One region of the Aquamicrobium sp. NLF2-7 genome, then DNA from elsewhere that is predicted to be linked to it. Evidence: riboswitches for the same ligand, from Rfam matches in the RefSeq annotation. Region 1 holds a riboswitch; the other holds the start of a gene.
What was found. A riboswitch is a leader RNA that binds a small molecule or an ion and turns the genes downstream of it on or off. The one in region 1 is predicted to bind thiamine pyrophosphate.

Region 1 (7,887 bases):
AAGCTCGGAGGTGGTGACGATACCGACCGACTTGGAGGTCTGGCGGCGCAGGGCCTCGACCAGCGTCTCGACCTTCGGGTCGTCGAACGGATCGGCGGTACGGTCGGCGTAGACGCCGATCGCGTTCACGGCGCTCTTGTGGCCGGTCATGTAAGCCGACATGGTGTTGGCGCTGTCGGTGGCGATCGCTTCGGTGGACGAGGTGCCGATGAAGGCCATGCGATCCAGATCATCCATGTTGAGGCGGCCATTGGCCTTGCCCTCGGTCATGCCCCTGGACATGATGCGCGCGGCGGTGCGATGGGCGACGGACAGACCGTCGCCGAGGAAGAAGATCACATTCTTCGCCTTGGGCTCGGTCGCCGTACCATAAACTTCCCAGGTCACGGTTTTCTCATCGTCGCCGGCCTTGGCGACCACGGTGTAGGTGCCGGGCTCGGTGATCGTCACGCCTTCCAGACGCACGGCAGAAGCCTCGACGCCGTCTTCCTTCTCGATGAAGGTGGCTTCCTTGCCAAGAACTTCCGCGGCCGGCTTGCCGTTGATGGTGACGGTGACATCGGAACCCGCGACAACACCATCGAACTCGACTTTCACGTCGAAGGGCGAAGCGGTGAGAATCGTTGCCCTGTCGAGCGGGTAGACCGTGGCGGCGCCGGCAACGGCCGGAACCAGTATGGTTGTTGCGGTCAGAATGGCGAGTAGGCTTCGCATGATCGGGTTCTCCGTAAACTCAAAAAAGAGAACCGCTAGCTAGGACCCGCACGTTACAGCGCGATGACAGCTCGCGATCGGGCTGATGACAGCCCCCTTCCGTTCACTGGCCAGCGGCAACGTCGCTTGACAGAACCGGGCGCTTGAAACATAGATGGCTTCATTCCGAGGGGGGCGCCGTACGGCGCTGAGATGGCAGTGAGCCGGACCCTTGAACCTGATCCGGGTTATGCCGGCGTAGGAACGGAACAAGGGCCTTCGGGCAATCCTGCCAATTCTTCGCACACCTGGATCTCCATGATGACAAGTCGGGAGATCGCCATGCAGCATCGATACGAATTCCGCCCGCCGACACGATTCCGCTTCTAGGGAATCGCGACATGCCGGCTGTTCTGGCAGCATTGCGCACCACGCTGGTGCTGGTGGCCTCATGGCAGGCCATCGTCATGGCCTTTGCCCCGCCGCGCTACATATTGCCGGCGCCGCTGGACGTCGCGGCCGCCTTCCAGCGGCAGCCGCTCTATCTTTTCGACAACATGCTGGTGACGCTGGCCGAGATCGCCGCCGGGTTCGTCACTGGTACGCTCGCAGGCGTGGCGACCGCGCTTGCCATCGCCAGCTTTCCGCGCCTTGGCCGCGCGGTCTGGCCCGTGGTGCTGGTTCTGCAAGCCTTTCCGGTCTTCGTCATCGCGCCGCTGCTGGTGCTGTGGTTCGGCTTCGGCATGACCTCCAAGGTGGTGATGACGGCGCTCATCATCTTCTTTCCCGTGGCCTCCGCCTTTGCGGACGGGCTGCGGCGCACGCCGCCGGAAATCGTCGATGCCGCCGCCCTCACCCCGGCGAGCCACCGCCAGACGCTGTTTCTGCTGCGCGTGCCACTGGCGATTCCCGCACTGGTTTCCGGGTTGCGGGTCGCCGCCCCCCTTGCTCCGCTGGGAGCAGTGATCGGCGAATGGGTGGGCGCATCGGCAGGGCTCGGCTTCGTCATGGTTCAGGCGAATGCCCGCATGCAGACCGACACCATGTTCGCGGCCATGGCCGTCATCGCCGCCCTCACCCTCCTGTTACGGCGGGCCGTCGATGCCCTTGCCCCCCTTCTCACGCCTTGGGCGCGCGAAGGCGGATTCTCTTCCCATCATCAGCAAAGGAAATCCTCATGATCCGATCCTGCGCGCTCGCGCTTCTGCTTTCCGTCACAACCGCAGGCGCCGCCCATGCGACCGACAAGCTCACCGTGATGCTGGAATGGTTCGTCAACCCCGACCATGCGCCACTGGTGGTGGCAAAGGAGCTCGGCCTGTTTGAGGAAGCGGGGCTTGAGGTGGAGCTTGTGCCGCCTGCCGATCCCTCGATCGTGCCGCGCGCGGTGGCCTCCGGCAAGGCCGAGATCGGCATCCATTATCAGCCCAATCTCTATCTCGACCATGATGCCGGCGTTTCGCTGGTGCGCTTCGGCACACTGGTCGAGACACCGCTCAACACGCTCACGGTTCTGGCCGACGGGCCGATCAGGGAGCTAAAGGACCTCGAAGGCAAGAAGATCGGCTACTCGGTTTCCGGTTTCGAGGACGCCATCATTTCCCGGATGCTGGGCAATGCCGGCGTGGACAAGAGCAAGATCGAGCTGGTCAACGTCAATTTCGCCCTGTCACCGTCGCTGATCAGCGGGCAGGTTGACGCCACCATCGGCGGCTACCGCAATTTCGAGCTCACCCAGATGAAGCTCGAAGGCCATGAAGGCCGCGCCTTCTTCCCCGAGGAGCACGGCATTCCGGTCTATGACGAGCTGGTGTTCATCACCCGTCCGGAACTGGCCGGCGACGACCGCCTGAGGCGCTTTCTCGTCGCGGTGGAGAAAGGCGCGATCCACCTCACCAATCACCCGCAGCAGGGGTGGGAGCTGTTCATCAAGGCTTATCCGGATCTCGATGACGAGCTGAACAAGGCCGCGTGGTACGACACGCTGCCGCGCTTCGCCAAGCGGCCCTCGGCACTCGACCGCGCACGCTATGCCCGCTTCGGGGCATTCCTTGAGGAAAGCGGGCTGATCAAGAAGGCCCCTGCGGTCGAAGACATCGCGGTGGAACTGCAATGAGCGCGATCCGACACGCAGCCGGCCTGCTGGACGAGGTGCGCCGGCGCCGCCCGCGCGTTCATTGCCTGATGAACGGCGTGGTCCCTAAATTCGTCGCAGACGGGCTTTCGGCGCTGGGCGCGATTCCTTCCATGACCTCCTCGCCCGAGGAGGTCGGAAATTTCGTCGCCAAGGCGGATTCGCTGCTGGTCAATCTCGGCACGCTGGATGCCCAACGCCGCGAGGCCATCGGCATTGCGGTGAATGTCGCTACGGAGCGGGGGCGGCCATGGGCGCTCGATCCCGCCCATTGCGACTACTCGCCCCCGCGCGCCGCCTTCGCGCAGGAACTGCTGGCGCGTGGTCCCGCGGTGCTGCGCGCCAATGCGGCCGAATTCGACCTGCTTTCCGTGCCCGCCGCAGTGGTGGCGGTACGAACCGGCAAGGCGGATCGCATCGCGCACAACGGGGCATCCTTCTCAGTGACCAACGGCCATCCGCTGACCGCATTGGTGACGGGAACCGGCTGTCTTTCCGGTGCCGTCATCGCCGCCTTCCTCGCCATCGAACCCGATCCCTATCTGGCCGCATGCGCGGCCATGCTCGCCTTCGGTGTGGCAGCCGAGATGGCGGGCAAGGTGGCTGCCGGGCCGGGCAGCTTCGAGCCTGCCCTTCTCGACGCGCTCGCCAATCTCGAAGGCGCTCACATTCCTACATTCGCAAAGGCAGATCATGAACAGGGTTGACTACAGGCTGAACGCCATCATCGACGGCGCGCTGCGCCCGCTCGGCAATCTGGCTGAAATGGCCGGCATCGCCGCGCGCAGCGGCGCCACCATCATCCAGTACCGCGACAAGGAGGCCTCGACGCGACAGATGATTGCGGAGGCGGAGGCAATCCGTGCAGCGCTCGCCGGAACCGGCGTCCCGCTGGTGGTGAACGACCGTGTGGACGTGGCCCTTGCGGCGGGTGCCGACGGCATCCACATCGGCCGCGACGACATGCCGGCCGAGACCGCGCGCCGCCTGCTCGGCCACGATGCCATCATCGGCCTGACGGTGAAGAACGAGGCGGACGCAGATGCGGCCATCGCCGCTCCCATCGACTATGCCTGCATCGGCGGCGTGTTCGAGACCCTTTCCAAGAAGAACCCGGATGCGCCGGTCGGGCTCGAAGGATTTAGTGTCCTGCGCGCACGCATCCGCGCAGCGAAACCCGAACTTCTGGTTGGCGCGATCGCCGGCATCGACGTGCCGCGCACGGCGCAGGTGGTACAGGCCGGCGCGTCGGGCGTGGCGGTGATTTCGGCCATTTTTCGGGCCGCCGACATTGCCGCTGCGACCCGAGAGCTACGAGCGGCAGTAGACAATGCCGGAGGCCGACCATGACGGCAATCGCGCTCACCATCGCCGGTTCGGACAGCGGCGGCGGGGCCGGCATACAGGCCGACCTGAAAACCTTCTCGGCGCTCGGCGTCTTCGGCACCAGCGCCATCACCGCGATCACCGTGCAGAACACGCAAGGGGTGCGCGACGTCGAGGACATCAGCCCACATATCGTCGCCGGCCAGATCGACGCGCTCTACGAGGACATGGAGATCGACGCCGCCAAGATCGGCATGGTCTCGCGCATCGATACGATCATGGCCATCGCCAGCGCCCTGCGCCGCCACAAGGTGCGGCCGGTGCTCGATCCGGTGATGGTCGCCACTTCCGGCGACCGTCTGTTGCAGGCCGACGCCATCGAGGCACTGCGCAGCGAGTTGCTGCCGCAGGCCATCATCGTCACGCCCAACCTGCCCGAGGCCGCCCTGCTCAGCGGCAGGCCCGTAGCGGAAGACGAGGCGCAGATGATCGCGCAGGCGGAGAGCCTGCTGGAGACCGGAGCAAATGCGGTCCTGATCAAGGGCGGCCACGGCACGGGGCCGGAAAGCACGGACCTTTTGCTCGACGGCTCCTCCCTGACCCGGCTTTCGCGCCCGCGCATCGCTACGCCCAACACCCACGGCACCGGCTGCACGCTCTCTGCTGCAATCGCCGCCGGGCTGGCGCGCGGCATGCCACTTGCCGAAGCCGTCGCGCAGGCAAGGGATTACCTGCACCAAGCCCTTCAAGCCGGGGCAGACCTCGCCATCGGCAAGGGCAGTGGCCCGGTCCATCACTTCCATCACTGGTGGCGTTAGAGCCTTTCCGGTGAAAAAAGGGATCACCTCGAATGCTCTCTCTTTTTGTTTCTACGCAGTTCCGGCCGCAAAACCGCTGCGCACATTTGCTGGAACGGCTCTAGGATGACCCGCGCCGGCCATTGGGCAGCTATTTTGCAGCGCGCGCTGGGGCGCGCCTGCGGCGTGGTGCTTGCCCTGATGCTGGCGGCGGTGACGGCAACGACCCTGCAGCGCTATCTGCTGGGTTCGGGCTTCCTCGGCATCGAGGAAGCCATGGTGTGGCTGCTGCTGCTGCTCGCCTGCCTCGGCTTTCCGATGATCGCCGATGGCGCGCTGGCGATGCGCATCGAGCTTTTCGCCCATCGCCGCAAAAGCAGATGGGCCGCCTTGCGCGAGACACTTGCGGAAGCCTTTACCCTTGCCGCCTGCGGCGTGCTGGCCACGGCCGGAACGAAAGCCGCTCTGGAGGTCGGCGGGCATTCCGCCCTGCTCGGCCTTGGCGAATGGATGCGCCCGGCAGCGCTCGGGCTGGCCGGCGCAGCCGGGATCGCAATGCGGGTGCTTGTGCTGATCGGCGCGCGGCGCAAAGGGCTTCTGCTTGCCGCCGGCGCGGTTGCAGCGCTGATGCTCATGCCGGTTGCCGCCGGGGTGTCCTCATCCCTGCTTTCGCCCAGCCTTGCCGCGCTCATCGTGATCGGCATCGGCATCCTTGTCGGCGCGCCGCTTGTCCATGCCTTCGTGCTCGCCGGCTATGTCGCGCTCGCCTTCGGCAGCATGCTGGTCGAGCCGGCTCTGGCGTTGTCGCTGCTTGGCGGCATCGGCCGCTATCTGCTGCTCGCCATTCCCTTCTTCCTGCTGGCCGGGGGCTTGCTGACCATCTCGGGCGCCGCCAGCGATCTGGTGCGCTTCGCCGCCGCGATGGTCGGGAGGCGCCGCGCCGGGCTCGGCCAGACCGTGCTTCTGACCAGCGTGTTATTTTCCGGCGTGTCGGGCTCGTCCATCGCCAATGCGGCGTTCAGTTCCAAGACCTTCATGAAACCGCTGACCGCAGCCGGCTATACGCCCGAACGCGCTGGCGCGATCATCGCCTCCACCGCCGTTCTCGACAACATCATCCCGCCCTCCATCGCCTTCCTGATTCTGGCCGCGGCCACCAACCTGCCGGTCGGCCCCCTGCTGACGGGGGGCCTTTTCGCCGGGCTTGCGCTGGCGGCGGCGCTGGCCGTGGCCATCCATTTCAGGGCTGTCATCGAGGTCCCCACTGCCAGCGAACCGCAAGCTTCGCGCGCGCGGCTGGCGCTGCGGGCCGTGCCGGTCTTCGGGCTGGGGCTGATCGTGGTGGCCGGCATCCGTTTCGGCATCGTCAGTCCCACCGAGGCTGCGGCGCTGGCCGCGGCCTACACGCTGGTGCTGGCCCTGTGCGGCCGTCACAGCCGCGCCGGCATCTTCCCTGCCCTTCAACAGGCAGGCGTCGAAACCGCCGCCATCATCATGCTGATCGGGGCTGCGACCCCGCTCGCCTTCCTGTTGGCCATAGACGGCATCGGCCCATGGGCCACCGGCCTTGCCCGGTCCCTCGGCGAAAATCCGTTCATGGTCATGATCGCAGCCAATCTCATCCTGCTCGGCGTCGGCCTCGTGCTCGACATCGGCGCCGCCATATTGCTGTTCTCCCCGATCCTGCTGCCTGTCGCTGCCGCGGTGGGCATCGATCCGGTCGCATTCGGCGTCGTGGTGGTCGTCAACCTGATGATCGGCGGGCTGACGCCGCCGGTCGGTATACTGGTGCAGGTCACGAGTGCCGCCACCGGCGTGCCGGCAACCCGCCTGTTCTCCGCCACCCGTTCCTATCTCGCAGCGCTGCTTCTGGCGCTGCTGTGCATCAGCATGGGCATCGCCGCCCACGCCGCTTTCCTTAGCCCCTGATCAAGGACCAGAGCCATGCAAACCAATCGCCGCACCTTCCTTTCCGGACTTGCCGCAATGCCGCTTGCCATGCCGGCACTGAGCCGCTCCCTCGCCGCAACGCCCGTCGTCGCAGCCTCGCTGCTGGGCGACGACAAACCCGAAACGCTGGTGTGGAAGCACATAGCCGAGACGGTGGAGCGCGAACTGCCGGGGCGCTTCGCTTTCAACATCGTGCCGAACGCGGCACTCGGCGGCGAGAAGGAAGTGGCGGAAGGCATCCGCCTCGGCTCCATTCAGGCCAGCCTGTCGACGCTCTCCAACCTGTCTACATGGGTGCCGCAAACGCAGCTTTTCGACCTGCCCTTCCTCTTCCGCGATGCTTCCCATCTCGAGGCCGCGCTGGAGGGCGCGTGTGGAGATGACCTTGGCGCGAGGCTGGAAAAGGAAGGCATCGTCGCGCCCGCCTTCATCAATTACGGTGCACGCCATCTGCTGGCGCGCGAGCCCCTGCTGTCACCGGACGAGGTGAAGGGCAAGCGCATCCGCGTCATCCAGAGCCCGCTGCATGCGCAATTGTGGGAAAGTTTCGGCGCGCATCCGATCGCGCTGCCGATCACCGAAACCTACAACGCGCTGTCCACCGGCCATGTCGACGCCATGGATCTGACCTTGTCCGCTTATGCGGGCTTTCGCCTTTACGAGGTCGTGCCGCAGGTCACGCGGACCGGCCACATTCACGCGGCGGGCGCCGTGATCTTCTCCGGCCGCTTCTGGTCGGGACTGGACGAGGAAGCCCGCTCCGTCCTGCAAAAGGCCGCCGTCGAGGGCGCGCGCCATTTCAACGCACTGATGGCGGCCGACGAAAAGGCGTCGGTGAAGGTTGCCGAAGACGGCGGAGCCGTCCTTCATGAAGTCACCGACCGGGCTGCGTGGGAAGCTCCGGCACGTGCGGTGTGGGAAAGCTTCGCTGAACGCGTCGGCGGCATGGAGCGCATCGAGGCCGTGGCCGCCGGACAGTGCAGCGCC
Region 2 (7,887 bases), 1.5 Mb from region 1:
CTGTCTCCAGCATAGACTCAGTGAAATTGAATTCCCCGTGAAGATGCGGGGTTCCTGCGGTTAGACGGAAAGACCCCGTGCACCTTTACTATAGCTTTACATTGGCATTCGTAGTGACATGTGTAGGATAGGTGGTAGGCTTTGAAGCCAGGGCGCCAGCCTTGGTGGAGCCACCCTTGAAATACCACCCTTATTACTATGGATGTCTAACCGCGACCCGTTATCCGGGCCCGGGACAATGTATGGTGGGTAGTTTGACTGGGGCGGTCGCCTCCTAAAGAGTAACGGAGGCGCGCGATGGTGGGCTCAGACCGGTCGGAAATCGGTCGTCGAGTGCAATGGCATAAGCCTGCCTGACTGCGAGACTGACAAGTCGAGCAGAGACGAAAGTCGGTCATAGTGATCCGGTGGTCCCGTGTGGAAGGGCCATCGCTCAACGGATAAAAGGTACGCCGGGGATAACAGGCTGATGACCCCCAAGAGTCCATATCGACGGGGTTGTTTGGCACCTCGATGTCGACTCATCGCATCCTGGGGCTGGAGCAGGTCCCAAGGGTATGGCTGTTCGCCATTTAAAGCGGTACGTGAGTTGGGTTCAGAACGTCGTGAGACAGTTCGGTCCCTATCTGCCGTGGGTGTAGGAATATTGACAGGATCTGTCCCTAGTACGAGAGGACCGGGATGGACGTATCTCTGGTGGACCTGTTGTGGCGCCAGCCGCATAGCAGGGTAGCTATATACGGACGGGATAACCGCTGAAGGCATCTAAGCGGGAAACCCACCTGGAAACGAGTATTCCCTGAGAACCGTGGAAGACGACCACGTTGATAGGCCGGGTGTGGAAGAGCGGCAACGCTTGAAGCTTACCGGTACTAATAGTTCGATAGGCTTGATCGTTCTCATTCCTTATGTTCATCAAATCCAGCGCTCACGCATGAGCGGCCCTTCGGGCCTATGCTCCGCGAGGGCGCTGGAAAACCGGCGACGCGCAGTCGCGCTTGCGGGCACAGCCCGTAACGAACGCGCATCGCTCATCAGCACAAAACAGCTTCTCAATTAACATGCGCTTTGCCGACCTGGTGGTCATGGCGGGGCGGCTGCACCCGTTCCCATTCCGAACACGGCCGTGAAACGCCCCAGCGCCGATGGTACTTCGTCTAAAGACGCGGGAGAGTAGGTCGCTGCCAGGTCTGCAAAACGCATGAAAATCTTCTCTGATGTAAACAGAACAGCTTCATTCCCTGATTACAGAACGCCGCCCTTCGGGGCGGCGTTCTGCGTTGTGGGCTGGCCCAAGGAAAATGCCCGACCTCGCTGATTGTTAGTGACCTGTGACCTGAGCCCCTGAACTTCCTCCAGATTTTGGTAGAGTCCGTCGCAATGAGGAGACGGACGAATGAAGCGTTCACGGTTCACGGAAGAACAAATTATCGGGATACTGAAGGAGCAGGAGGCGGGCGCGAAGACAGTCGATGTCTGCCGCAAGCACGGCATCTCGGACGCAACCTTCTACAAATATAAAGCAAAGTATGGCGGCATGGACGTGTCGGATGCCCGCAAACTGAAGGCGCTTGAGGACGAGAACGCCAGGCTGAAGAAGCTGCTCGCCGAGGCCGTGCTGGACAATGCGATCCTGAAGGATGTTGCTGCAAAAAAATGGTGACGCCCGATGTGAAGCGGGATGCGGTGGCTCACGTCTGTGCGCAGCACGGGGTGAGCCAGCGTCGGGCGTGCGAGGTTCTGTCGGTGGATCGGTCGAGCATGCGATATCGCAGCGTGCGGCCTGACGATGCATCCATCCGCGAGGCCATGAAGAAGCTGGCGTCCGAACGGCGGCGCTTCGGTTATCGCCGTATCCACGTCATGCTCGACTGGCAGGGGATCGTCATGAACCTGAAGAAGCTTCGGCGTCTCTACCGGGAGGAGAAGCTGACGGTGCGCAAGCGTGGCGGCCGAAAGCGGGCCTTGGGCACGAGACGTCCTCTGGCTTTGCCGTCGCGTCCGGGCGAGCGCTGGAGCCTGGACTTCGTCAGCGATGCCTTCACCGACGGTCGCCGCTTTCGGGTCCTGGCCGTCGTCGACGACTTCACCCGAGAATGCCTATGCCTGGTTGCCGATACATCCCTGTCAGGCGCAAGGCTTGCCCGCGAACTGGACAGTCTCATCGCCAGACGCGGAAAACCGAGGACGATTGTCTCGGACAACGGGACGGAGATGACCAGCATGGCCATCCTCAAATGGTGCCAGGAGGCCAAGGTGGAATGGCATTACATCGCCCCCGGCAAGCCGATGCAAAACGGCTTCGTCGAAAGCTTCAACGGCAGCTTCCGCGATGAGTGCCTGAACGAGACGCTGTTCTCGTCGCTCGCTCAGGCCCGCGCCGCAATCACTGCATGGAAGGAGGATTACAACAGAAACAGACCGCACTCGTCGCTGGGCAACATCACCCCCAACGAGTTCGCAATGAAAATAGCTATGGAAAAACAGGCCGCATGACGCCAGATTGAAAACCCAAGACTCTCCTGAAAACCGGAGGGAAGATGGGTCTCAGGTCATTAGCTGTGCAATCCGATGTGGCGGCGATGGTGGCTTTATCGTTTCAAGGCGTGAATTGCCGATCCGGTCTGTCGCTTCGTGGTGACAGGCAGCGTCCGATCGCCTACAAGGAACATTCACCAAGGGGAGCCTCGACAAGGGGCTGAGAGACCGCTGGCGCAAGCAGTGCGGTGACCCTTCGAACCTGATCCGGATCATGCCGGCGAAGGGATGGCGAATGTTGATGCTGTCTTTTGCCGGCCTCCATGCGAGGCCGTACATGCCACAAACAAAGCCCGAAATTTACGGTCTCGCTGTCTGCCATGAAAGGACGGCAAGATGACCGAACGCTTTTCCGAAACACTGAGGCTTGCGAGCGAACCGCTCTGGACACAGGCGGTAAGTCACCGTTTCGTGGGCGAATTGTTCGCCGGCACGGTTCCCGATGCCGTGATGTCGTCCTATCTCGTGCAGGACTATCGCTTTCTCGACAGTTTCCTGACCCTTCTTGGGGCAGCGATCGCCACCAGCGACAGTTTTGAGGCGCGGCTGCGGTTCGGTCGTTTCATTGGCATGGTGGCGGGGGAGGAGAACACCTATTTCCTGCGGGCGTTCGAAGCGCTCGGCGTCGATGAAGGCCAGCGCGCAGCCATCCCCGATACCAAGCCGACCGCCGGGTTCAAGGCGATCATGCGGGAGGCGGCAGCCACACGCTCCTATGCGGCTGCGCTTTCGGTTCTGAACGTTGCGGAATGGCTCTATCTCGACTGGACCATGCAGGCGCCCCATCCGTTGCCGCAGAACTTCATTCATGCGGAATGGATCACCCTTCACGACAATACCGATTTTCGCGATTTCGTTGGCTTCCTTCGGGGGGAGCTGGATCGCGTCGGGCCGGGCGAAGCCGAAGTGAGCCGCGATTTCTTTCAAAGGGCCGTGAAGCTCGAGCTGGCCTTTTTCGATGCAGCCTACGAGCAGGGAGAGTGAAGATGGACGTTTTTGATCGGCTGAAACAGGCGGCGGATCAGGATTGGCAAAGCTATGTCGATCATCGGTTCGTGCGCGAGCTGGGCGCAGGCACGCTGCCACAGGCGGCCTTCAGGGCTTATCTGGTGCAGGACTATCTTTTCCTGATCCAGTTTTCGCGCGCGTGGGCGCTTGCTGCCTATAAGAGCCGGACGATACCGGAAATCCGCGCCGCGCAGGCTGGTCTTTCAGGCATCCTCGACGAGACCGAGCTGCATGTGCGGCTCTGCGGCCGGTGGGGGCTGACGCCGGAGCCGCTTCACTCCGTGCCGGAGCATCAGGCGACGGTCGCCTATACGCGCTTCGTTCTGGATTGCGGCGCTGCAGGTGACCTGCTCGACCTGCATGTGGCTCTTGCGCCCTGTGTTATCGGCTATGCCGAGATCGGCAAGGCGCTGACCCCGAACGGCATCGATAAGATCCCGGCGGATCATCCCTATCGCGAATGGATCGGGGAATACGCCGGCGATGCGTTCCAGCAACTGGCGGTCGGGTCACGCAAGCTTCTGGATGATCTGGCAGAGCGCTCGATGACCGAGCGACGTTTTGCGGAACTCGCTGCCCTGTTTGGCAAGGCATCCCGTCTCGAAGCCGATTTCTGGCAGATGGGGCTGGACGCCGCGGCCTGAGCGTAATGAAAAAAGCCTCCCCGCTGAAAAATCAGGCGGGGAGGCTGTTCGATGCGGCACAAATTCTCCGATGCCGATAAGCCGATTAAAGGATAACGACCTTCGAGCCGGGGCGTGCGCGGGCGTAAAGGTCGATGATGTCGGAGTTCAGCAGGCGGATGCAGCCGGCGGAAACCGACTTGCCGATGCTGCTCGGCTGGTTGGTGCCGTGGATGCGGTAGTAAGTGTCCTTGCCGTCCTTGAACAGATAAAGGGCGCGTGCTCCGAGCGGATTGGTGGGGCCGCCTTCGACGCCGTCCTCGTATTTCTTGTACTGTTGCGGGGCGCGGGTAATCATGGCGTCCGTCGGTCGCCAGCGCGGCCATTCCTGCTTCCATGCCAGATCGGTTTCGCCGGAGAAGCCCCGGCCGGCCGCGCCGACGCCAACGCCGTAACGCAGCGCCTTGCCGTTGCCCTGCACCAGATAGAGGAAGTGGTTGGCCGGATCGACGACGATCGTGCCCGGCGCATAGGCTGTCTGATAGTCGACGAGCTGACGCTGGTATTTTTCGGCGATCTTAACCTGGCTCTCGTCCGGTACGGCGAAGCGCTCATTCGGCTTTGGCCCGATACGAGGCGGCGCCACCGAGGCACTGGCCTGTTCCACCGGCGGAAGAGGGGCAATCGCGGGTGCAGCCGGCTGCAATCCGGGGGGCGTCGCCGTCTCGGAGGAGGTGGCGCAGGCGGCCAGCCCCATGCAGGCCAAAAGCGTCATTGCAGTCAGAATGCGTCGTGCCGACCCGTCCATTGCCTCGGTCATTTACCAGAAGTCCTTCGTATCAGTTGCTTTCACGCGCGCGCGCGTCTGAGATAACCTGTTTGAAACCCGCCTCATCGAGTGCTGAGGCGACGAGAAACGGGCCGATGAGAAAAACCGGCGTGCCGGCAAGACCGAGCGCATCGGCCTGTGCGCCATGGCGGCGCAGAAGCGTGGTGATTTCCGCGTCCTTCGCCTTCATGTCGCGTTCCAGCCGCTTCATGTCGAGCCCGACGCCGGCCACTGCCTTGCGCATCTTGTCTTCCGGCACCCTGCCGCCCGGTATGCCCATGAGTGCGTGGTGCACTTCGCTGTATTTGCCCTGATGGTGAGCAGCCAGCGCCAGCTTCGCACCATAGATGGAAGCCGAGGTGAGGATCGGCCAATCCTTGTAGACGAGGCGGACCTTGCCGTCCTGCTTCACCACCTTGTTCAGCGGCGCCATGGTCTTCTTGCAGAAGGGGCAGTTGTAGTCGAAGAAATAGACGATGGTGACATCGCCTTTGGCGTTGCCGGCCTTCGGATCGGCCGGATCGTTCAGGATCATCTCGGGGTCGAGCTGTTCGCCGTCCTGCGCGCGGGCGCGATGGGTAAAACCGGGAGCAGCCATGAGCGCGGCCAGCCCCAGCCCAAGTGCGGCCCTGCGGCTGACGGGTGCAATGGGAAGAGTTTCAGAAGAACCGGTTTCAGCAAGCGGCGACATGATGCGGGACTGGATGGTCGACATGATAAGCGGCCTCGATTTCAGATGGTCGGGCCGACAGGGTTTGGTGGACCTTAAGGCAGGCTTAAGGACAAAAGGAAAGCCTTCGCGCACGTTAAAAACAGGGTGTTGCAGACAGCGCACAGATGCCGGAACGGCAGCCGGCAAGGTTTCTTAAGTTTGCCTTAAGGTTCCGGCATGAGGCATGAAGCACCTGCGCCGTCTGCCGGCAGACGGTGCGGTAAATGGAGAAAAGTCCGATGCGTTCCATGCGGACACGACTGTTCGGCATTCTCATCCTCATCACCGGTCTGGTGTGGCTGTCGGCGGTGGCGTGGATTTTCTTTTCCACCGGCGCGCAACTCGAAAGGGTTCTCGATGCGCGGCTGATGGAGGCCGCACGCATGGTCAACTCCATGGTTACGAAGCGTGCCCTGGGAGCAGGCGAGAATGTGGGAATCCCATCTGTCGAAATGGAGACGCACGAAGCCTATAACCGCCAGCTTTCCTGTCAGATCTGGTCGCTTGAAGGCACTTTGCTCAGCCAGTCCGAAGGCGCTCCGGAGACCAGGCTGTCGGAGCATGCGGAAGGCTTTTCCAACACCGTCATCAATGGCGAAACCTGGCGGGTCTATACGGTCGATAACCCACAGGCAGGCGTGCGGGTGATGGTTGGGGATCGTGTTTACTTTCGCGATCATCTGGTCAACAGCGTGATTTTCGGCGTGCTTTTGCCCGCATTGCTGATCCTGCCGGTGCTCGCCGGCCTGATCTGGCTGAGTGTCGGACGCGGGCTGACCCCGCTCAGCCGGATTGCGCGGGAGCTTTCCATGCGTCCTGCCTCCGACCTGCACCCGATCGACGCGGGCGGTGCGGCCAGCGAGCTGCAACCTGTGGTGAAAGCGCTGAATGCGCTGTTTCGGCGGGTGTCCGACGCCCGCGAGCGTGAGCGTGATTTCATCGCCTTCGCCGCGCATGAACTGCGCACGCCGATGTCGGGCCTCAAGACACAGGCGCAGGTGGCCCTTGCCAGCAGCGATCCGGCGGTTCAGCAAAACGCACTGTCGCAGATTGTCGTGGGTGTGGATCGCACCGGCCGGCTGGTTCGGCAGTTGCTGGACATCGCCTCGCTGGAAGCGGGCGGGGAGGCAGTGGCCGCGGAAACCTTCAACGCTGGGCGCGTTGTGCAGTCGGTGGCCGATGAGCTGGTGACACAGCACGCTGGCGGGGATGCCGTCATCTTTGTCGATCCCGGCCTTTCGGCTTTTTCATTCACGCTGCCGGCAGAGCTGTTCCGGCTCGCCGTGCGCAATCTGCTGGAAAATGCCGTGCACCATTCACCGCCCGGCGGGCGGGTTTTCTGCCGTATCGCCGAGGAAGGCGAGGACATTGTCCTGCGCATCGAGGACGAGGGACCGGGCATTCCGCAGGAAGAACTGCCACGCGTGACGGAGCGTTTTTTCCGGGGCCGGTTCCGCTCATCGGTTGGCAGCGGGCTGGGGCTCAGCATCGTGGAAACAGCGCTGGACCATGCCGGAGCAAGGCTGGATATACGCAACCGGCAGCAAGGCGGCCTCTCGGCTGCAATCGTCATCCCGGCTGACATGGCGCAGAAGATGAAGGCAGCGGCTTAAACCCTGTCGCGATCTGGAAGATCGCGACAGGGTTTAAGGTCCTGATTTCACGCATGTCGTTGTCCCGAAACCGTGCCCACTTTCGGGCGACATGCTTTAGGAGCGCCTATTCGTCCCTTAGCTTGCCGATGCCCGTGAGCAGCGCTTCGCGTGAAATTTCGCCCATATGAACGGAGCGGAGCCGGCCATCGGCGCCGATGAACAGGGTCGCGGGCAGGCCGGGCGTGGTGTAGTGGCGCGAGAAACGGCCAAGTCCGTCAAGCAGCACCGGGTCGAGCGTTAATCCCTCCCGTTCGAGATAGGCCTGAACGGTGCCCTCGTTCTCGCCCTGATTGACGAACAGGAAGGCAGCCTCTTCATTGGTGGCAGCGACACCGGCCATCATCGGCATTTCGCGCCGGCAAGGCGGGCACCACGAGGCCCAGAGGTTGATCACCATCGGCTTGCCGGTGAGCGTCGAGGGCGTGACTTCGGCGCCTGCCAGCGAGGTATAGGAGCCGGAGGGCAGGGGCGTTGGCGGCACGCCGGCGGTGAGCTGGATGACAAGCGTGGCCATGAATGCGG

Region 2: linked by a shared signal. The riboswitch ahead of MIC97_RS07830 (TenA family protein) and the one ahead of MIC97_RS15105 (ABC transporter permease) in region 1 are both predicted to bind thiamine pyrophosphate.

Annotation. Positions count from the first base shown of each region.
Region 1 covers NZ_JAKSED010000001.1:3,064,348-3,072,234, reverse strand. The annotation lists gene MIC97_RS15110 (alkaline phosphatase) at 1-714, opposite strand, end outside; TPP riboswitch at 873-975, shown strand; gene MIC97_RS15105 (ABC transporter permease) at 1,095-1,874, shown strand; gene MIC97_RS15100 (ABC transporter substrate-binding protein) at 1,874-2,809, shown strand; gene MIC97_RS15095 (hydroxyethylthiazole kinase) at 2,806-3,534, shown strand; gene thiE (thiamine phosphate synthase) at 3,521-4,177, shown strand; gene thiD (bifunctional hydroxymethylpyrimidine kinase/phosphomethylpyrimidine kinase) at 4,174-4,971, shown strand; gene MIC97_RS15080 (TRAP transporter large permease subunit) at 5,077-6,879, shown strand; gene MIC97_RS15075 (TRAP transporter substrate-binding protein) at 6,895-7,887, shown strand, end outside.
Region 2 covers NZ_JAKSED010000001.1:1,595,445-1,603,331, reverse strand. The annotation lists rRNA gene MIC97_RS07845 (23S ribosomal RNA) at 1-897, shown strand, start outside; rRNA gene rrf (5S ribosomal RNA) at 1,076-1,190, shown strand; one part of gene MIC97_RS07835 (IS3 family transposase) at 1,397-1,649, shown strand; one part of gene MIC97_RS07835 (IS3 family transposase) at 1,649-2,496, shown strand; TPP riboswitch at 2,669-2,784, shown strand; gene MIC97_RS07830 (TenA family protein) at 2,875-3,522, shown strand; gene MIC97_RS07825 (TenA family protein) at 3,525-4,190, shown strand; gene MIC97_RS07820 (L,D-transpeptidase) at 4,276-4,989, opposite strand; gene MIC97_RS07815 (DsbA family protein) at 5,009-5,596, opposite strand; gene MIC97_RS07810 (ATP-binding protein) at 5,950-7,323, shown strand; gene MIC97_RS07805 (TlpA disulfide reductase family protein) at 7,430-7,887, opposite strand, start outside.